Regions from separate parts of the Halobacillus trueperi genome, predicted to be linked through region 1. Evidence: riboswitches for the same ligand, from Rfam matches in the RefSeq annotation. Region 1 holds a riboswitch; each other region holds the start of a gene.
What was found. A riboswitch is a leader RNA that binds a small molecule or an ion and turns the genes downstream of it on or off. The one in region 1 is predicted to bind cobalamin.
Positions count from the first base shown of each region.

Region 2: linked by a shared signal. The riboswitch ahead of DYE48_RS18830 (ribonucleoside-diphosphate reductase subunit alpha) and the one ahead of DYE48_RS11315 (DUF4430 domain-containing protein) in region 1 are both predicted to bind cobalamin.
Region 3: linked by a shared signal. The riboswitch ahead of DYE48_RS19950 (acyl-CoA thioesterase) and the one ahead of DYE48_RS11315 (DUF4430 domain-containing protein) in region 1 are both predicted to bind cobalamin.

Region 1 covers NZ_QUAE01000008.1:17,830-20,101, forward strand. The annotation lists gene DYE48_RS11310 (ECF transporter S component) at 520-1,032, opposite strand; gene DYE48_RS11315 (DUF4430 domain-containing protein) at 1,039-1,440, opposite strand; cobalamin riboswitch at 1,651-1,831, opposite strand; gene DYE48_RS11320 (ATP-binding protein) at 1,877-2,272, opposite strand, start outside.
Region 2 covers NZ_QUAE01000026.1:21,096-23,367, reverse strand. The annotation lists gene DYE48_RS18835 (class I SAM-dependent methyltransferase) at 1-651, opposite strand, end outside; cobalamin riboswitch at 821-994, shown strand; gene DYE48_RS18830 (ribonucleoside-diphosphate reductase subunit alpha) at 1,161-2,272, shown strand, end outside.
Region 3 covers NZ_QUAE01000032.1:12,582-14,853, forward strand. The annotation lists gene DYE48_RS19940 (xanthine phosphoribosyltransferase) at 1-60, opposite strand, end outside; purine riboswitch at 802-903, opposite strand; cobalamin riboswitch at 1,042-1,222, shown strand; gene DYE48_RS19950 (acyl-CoA thioesterase) at 1,360-1,830, shown strand; gene DYE48_RS19955 (dimethylarginine dimethylaminohydrolase family protein) at 1,961-2,272, opposite strand, start outside.

The DNA.
Region 1 (2,272 bases):
TGAGCCTCCTCGGACTGCGTCCTGTGGGGTCTCACCATGCACTTTTTTCCCGCAGGAGTCTCCCCATTCCCCTCCGCCCCTTGATCTATAAATATCTCGAAACTACTTCCAGAATTAGCAGCTTTCCAGCGTAATGAAAGTAATGAATTAAACTTTCAAACAAGCAGCCATTTGTATCCTAACGCTTGCTATAAAGGGCTTTTCAACTAGAATGTAGTGGTTATGAAAGACTCTCCATTCGTGTATGTGGGTTCGTTTCTCATATCCATCGAATGGGGTGGCTTGGAAGCTGCGAGACTCCCGCGGGAATGGATGGGCTGGCGAGACCCCGCAGTGCGAAGCACGAGGAGGCTTGCCGCCATCCCCGCAGGAAAGCGAGTAGCTTCCCAGCCACCCCTGACTCCCAATACGGCGAACGAACCCCAGAATATCTCGAATTCAAGTCTTACACAATCCTGCCATTAACTTTAATAAATAACAGGGGTAAGAGGACAAAAAAGCTACCCTTGGTCCGGGTAGCTAAGATACTTTTGATATGGCGTTTCTTTTTTCGTAGCGTTGGAAAAGTGTTCCGAGTATTGGAGATAGTGCCAATATGAACACAGTATTAGATACCGCATGATTGATATCCATCGGGAGGCCTGCTAAATAATACGCCCAAAATGGCTGGCCCGCAGCCCGCATCGTTAAGGAAAGAATGACGCCGAAAAAAAGTCCGCTGATAAAGCCGTAGATGGAAAGAGCCCAGAATGGCATTTTGGACCAATATTTCCCCAGGAGACCTGCAATGATTCCTATGATTGACCAGGCAATGATCTGCCAGATGGTCCATATCCCCATGCCCAACAACACATTGGACACAAAGGTCGTGAGCAGAGCAATGAGGATTCCTGCACTAGGTCCGAGCCAGAAACCGGCAATAATAATGATTGCGGTCACCGGCTGGATGTTAGGAAAATGAGCTAAAGCCATTCTTCCTGCTATGGCTAAGGATGCGAGCATGGCAATCAATGTTAACTTATAGGTATTCATCCTTCATCATTCCCAAGATTGATAATCAAAAACGATTTCGTCTCCATCCTCTACTTCGTACTCATTGGCTCCAACCATTGCTTCATCGCCGTTAATGGTGTACATCCAAGCCATTTTTTCTTCTTGGTTGCCGGCGATGCCTTCGATGCTGTTGATGAACCCTTCTGATTGTTCTACTTCATAGTTATCTTCCATGACTTCCATGAGGGTGGTTCCTTTTTCTACTGTAATTTCATCTTCTGCCATCATTTCTTCGCCATCGTTTTTAGATAACTGTACTTGTACTGTCACTTCCTGTACTTGTTCTTCCTGAGTAGTCGATGTTTCCTTTTCCTCTTGTGCTCCACATCCAGCTAGTACGGCGACAGCTAGCATCAGGGCTGTTAAAACAGTGTTCCATTTTTTCATGACAATCTCTCCCTTTTTCTTTGTATTTCACGGCCAGGAGGAGAGAAAAGTGAAGACAACCAAGTCACATGTATGTAGAAATCGTAAAATTCTTTCCTACCACAAAAAAAGCTTACCCTTCTACAAGGGTAAGCTTAAGACAAACGAAAGGATAAGATCTACGTTCCACGTCATACCGATCGGTTGTCTCAAATGCTCAATCCCCGAAGCTTTGAAACGTTGGATCAGGCAGGTCTACTGACTTGTGCGTCATCCTAATCAGGATCCTTCCCATACCTGAAGGTACAGTGGAATTTCCTTTTCGTCTACACTTACAGTTGCGAGGACAGTTCTGGTTTTCCACCAGATTCCCTATCAAGTCTTTTCAGACACCTGAATCCTCTTCTTATGAAGTTTCCATAAACAAGATTACAACAATTTTCCGAATATAGCAACTTTATTTTTCCTTATGTCTAAAAGGAATTTTAAAAGTAAAGGTGGTTCCTTCTTTCAACTTGCTATGCACACTAATGGTCCCATCATGGGCTTCTACAATGTTTTTCGCAATCGCAAGACCGAGCCCTGTGCCTTTTTTGTAATTTTTATCTTCACGCTTCCTCGATTTATCTGCCTTATAGAAACGCTCAAAGACGAATGGAAGGTCTTCCTCGGCAATTCCATACCCGGAGTCTTTGACACTTGCAATCCATTCCTTCTCATCTTTTTCAAGAATCACCTGTACCTCACTACCCGGGTCGGAATGTCGGATTGCATTATCAATCAAATTTGTAAACACTTGTTCAATACGATCAGGATCGAAATCGAGGAACCCGAACTCTCCTTCTACTTTCAA
Region 2 (2,272 bases), on a different contig from region 1:
GAAGGTTAAGGCCTGCTTTAATTCTTCATCCAGCTGCGCGATGTGATGGTCTTCCACCCCACGTTTGTACACTCCTTGACCTTCTACATAGGTCCAGCCGGTTTCTTCTGCCATTTTTTGAAGTTCCCATGGCATCATCGTATTACAAATGACCTCTTCCCCATATACCCTGCGATAACTATTGATGCGCGGCATCGCTGTAGGTCCGAGTAAGCCGACACATAATCGGCCGCCCGGCTTCAAAATCCGCTTCATTTCTTCCAGGCCCTTGTACGGGACTTCCGTCCATTCCAATGAATTGATCGCCATCGCCGCGTCAAACGATTCATCTTTAAACGGCAGGTCTGTCAAATCTCCTTGAACAAATGAGATCCGCTCATCATTCACTCGTTCATTCGCTCGCGTGACCATGTCTTCTGACAAATCGAGTCCTGTAACATTAAAGCCTGCTTTGTAAAGCAGATACGATCCATAACCATCTCCGCATCCAAGATCAGCGATTTTCCCTTTAGTTACATGCTTTGTCAAAAAAGGGACAATCGTACACCGGCTCCCGTCGTCCCACATCTCACGACTTTTTGAGTTCCACATTTCCGCACGATCATTCCATTGCTTTTCCGCTTCCTTATGCCAATTAAATGTTTGAGACACACCATCATCCCTTTCAATAATGTTCTTAACCTCCATTATAGCGGAACATAAAAGAAATGATAGCTCTATTCTTGTCGAAGATCGATAAAAAAGAGTTGCATGATTCCTTCTTCAGCGTTATGATAGAAACACAATATAAGCTAATATAAACTTAAATAAACACTATATATAGTATCTACGAACAGAAGATGCCACAAGGCTTAATAGGGAATCCGGTTAAAATCCGGAGCTGCCCCCGCAACTGTCATCACTCGCGAAATGGACATTCCACTGTGCTCTGCACGGGAAGGACTAGAGTAAGATCGAGTGTCAGCCAGGAGACCTGTCTTCGTTCGTCGCAGTTTCAACTTCTTCGGGGATTGAGAAGATGAAGCGATGGAACGAAGGCTCTCGTGTCTTCTCTTCGTTTCATGGTTTCATCCGCTCAATTTTCGTTGAGCGGATTTTTTTATTTTTTCCGAAACCTGACTTCATGACCGTACACCTTCATTTTTAAGGAGTGAAAAATAATGGAAACCTTAACAAGAAACACGTCCTGGCAAGAGAGAATTCAACAATGGCAAGCAGATTTTCCCCATTTAAATGTGCAACGACTCATCGATAAGTCCCCCACCCTCAAAAATGACAAAGATGCATTCATTTTAGAGTGTCTGGCGGAAATCGATGAATCGAATCCAGATTGGACCTATGTAGCAAGCCGCATCCATCTGGAAGACATGTACGAAAAATCTGCTCACAATCGATCCACATCTGGACCTTATGAAGACTTTTACGGGCTGATCCAAACATTGATTGAAAAGAACATTTACAGCAGGAATCTCCTTACATACTACACAAAAAAGGAAATGGAAGAATTGGAGGATTCTATCGTACCTGATCGTGATCATCTCTTCACTTATATTGGTTTGAAAACATTAAGCGACCGCTATCTTGCGAAAAGCAAAGAGAAAGAGGTTTACGAACTCCCGCAAGAACGTTTCATGATCATCGCCATGGTGGTGATGGCGGAAGAAAAAGCATCGAAGCGCCTTCCTCTCGTCAAAGAAGCGTATTGGGCGCTGAGTCATTTGTATATGACTGTAGCTACTCCTACCCTCGCCAATGCAGGAAAACGGTATGGACAGCTGAGTTCCTGTTTCATCGACACCATCGATGATTCCTTACAGTCCATCTATGACAGCAATACCGATATCGCCAACCTGAGTAAGCACGGTGGGGGCATCGGAGTTTACTTAGGTAAAATCAGGAGCCGCGGCAGTGACATCCGTGGATTCAAAGGCGTCTCGTCAGGGATCCTCCCATGGATGAAACAACTCAACAACACTGCTGTCAGCGTGGACCAACTGGGGCAGCGCCAGGGAGCTGTCGCTGTATATTTAGATGTATGGCACAAAGATATCTTCCCTTTCCTCGATAGCCGATTGAACAACGGGGACGAACGCCAGCGGACTCATGACCTTTTCACTGGAGTATCCATCCCTGACCTCTTTATGGAGGCAGTGGAAAACCGTGAAGACTGGTACTTGTTCGACCCTCATGAAGTCCGCAGCATCATGGGCTACTCGCTGGAAGACCATTTTGATGAAAAAAGAGGGTCTGGATCCTTCCGGGAGAAATATGC
Region 3 (2,272 bases), on a different contig from region 1:
AATGACGGACGGAGATAAAACTTTCCCCTCTTCAACGATTTTCTTTTTCAAGCGATCCATATCCAACACACCTTTCTAGGTTAAGTATTTTTGTAAGCTCAATTACTGCTGTTCAATAAAAGCTCCCTTTTCTGGAAGACTCAGTTTCAAGATAACCGGGGTTCGTTTGCCGTATTTGGAGTCAAGGGTAGTTGGGAAGCTACTCGCTTTCCTGTGGGGGAGCGCCGAGCTTCCTCAGGCTATCGCCTTGCGGGATCTCGCCTATCTCCTTCTCCCACGGGAGTCTCGCAGCTTCCCAACTACCCCATTTCGATATTAAGGAGAAACGAACCCTTATACCAAGAGGGACGTTTTCCACACCATTCATAAGGCGACACAAAGCGCTTTATATCAAGCTTTCACGCTAGGAATGCCACTGGGGCATAGTTTTATATTATTCATTTCGCTTGAGCATACAAGCAGACTTCCTGAGAAATGGTTTCGAGATACTCACATGGCTAAAGGGCGGAGGGGAATGGCGAGACTCCTGCGGGAAAAAAGTGCTTGGTGAGACCCCGCAGGACGCAGTCCGAGGAGGCTCACCGCGCTCCCGCGGAAAGCGAGTCATTCCCCGCAGCCCCCATCCACTCAACAAAAGTCTCGAAACTGAGTCTTCCACAATCCTGCCATTTAGTTGAACAATTAGAGCTCAGGGAACGTTAGAAACAAAAAAGCACGAAAAGCTTGTTTCCTCTATGGAAAGCAAGTCTTTTCGTGCTGGACGAAGACAAAAACAATGAAACCGTGGACAGGAAAGTCCCGGTGTCTTGTACTGCTTTTCATAGTCGGTTCATTTACGGTAAACCGGTAGAAACTTGCAGGCCATATCCCCGCGATTATATGAAAACTTATATTCGAATGATATGGATAGTATATCAGTTTATTGTTCGTAATCAACCCCTTTTTAAGAATTTATCGATCTATATTCGATGTTTTGTTCGTGTTGACAGGGATGGATGTTTAGGAGATAGTGGATGGGAAGAGAGTTTCTCTTTTCCATAGAAAAAATGATCGCCTTATGGTGGCTTCGTCATAGAAGCTGAAAAGGGAAGTTTGGTGAAAAGCCAACGCGGTCCCGCCACTGTAATGGGGAGGTGCATAGATGACCCACTGTTTCATAAATGGGAAGGGCTGTGTGCTGATGAACCTGAGCCAGGAGACCTGCCATAAGGAAGAACATGATTTCCTACGGGAGATAGGAGGATGTTACGTGTATTGGATCTATCAAGAGCTTTTTTCGGTTCCATGAATCAAAGGGAGAATCTTATTTGTATTTCTCCCTTCGCGGGCTAATCATTTTCAAAGAGGAGGAACCCATTCATGGAACCTTTACCTGTCCATTATTCTAGAATGACGCAAACAAGATTAGTGCTCCCACCAGATACAAATCACCTGGACACCATTTTCGGAGGGAAAGTTCTCTCTTATATCGACGAAATTGCGGCACTGACCGCCATGAAGCATTCAAACTGTGTTGTTGTTACTGCTTCGATAGACTCGGTGGATTTTTTATCTTCTGCTAAGGTAGGGGACGCATTGACGTTAGAAGCTTGTGTGACGAGCACAGGGCGGACATCCATGGAAGTCTATGTAAAAGTCTTTGCTGATGACTTACTGCAAGGGCGAAAAGTGATGACGACAGAATCATTTTTAACGATGGTCGCAGTAGATGCTGAAGGGAAACCGACACCGGTCCCGCCCATCTTCCCTGAGACAGAGGAAGACAAAAGATTGTTTGAAACGGCTCCATCCAGGAGGGAACATCGAAAAAGTAGACCGGCGCTTAGATGACAGATACTTAATGTTTTAAAAACGAGTAATCAAATCCACAGACCCCATACTTTAGGTGATGTCTTATAATAGTTGTGTGGACTTCTTCCATTCAAAAAAAGCAGCCCCTTCTAAAAGAAGCGGGCTGCTTTTATGTTCGTTTTAATGGCAAAGTACAGCATCGGAACGACCCTCCGGATTTGATGATTTCTGAAAGGTCGACAGGAATCACATGAAACCCATATTTCTCTAACTGTGTATTTAGTCGCTCGTTTTGAGGGAGGCTGATCACTTTACGGTTTCCAATGGAAAGAACGTTCGGTCCCATGGTAAACTGTTCCTTCTCGGTGACTTCAATCACCTTGTAACGTGCGGTGATGGCTTCCATGCTGTTTTTTGTAAAAGCAGGAGGATAAAGGATGACAGTAGATTCATCGATCATGTTGAATACGCAGTCCAAATG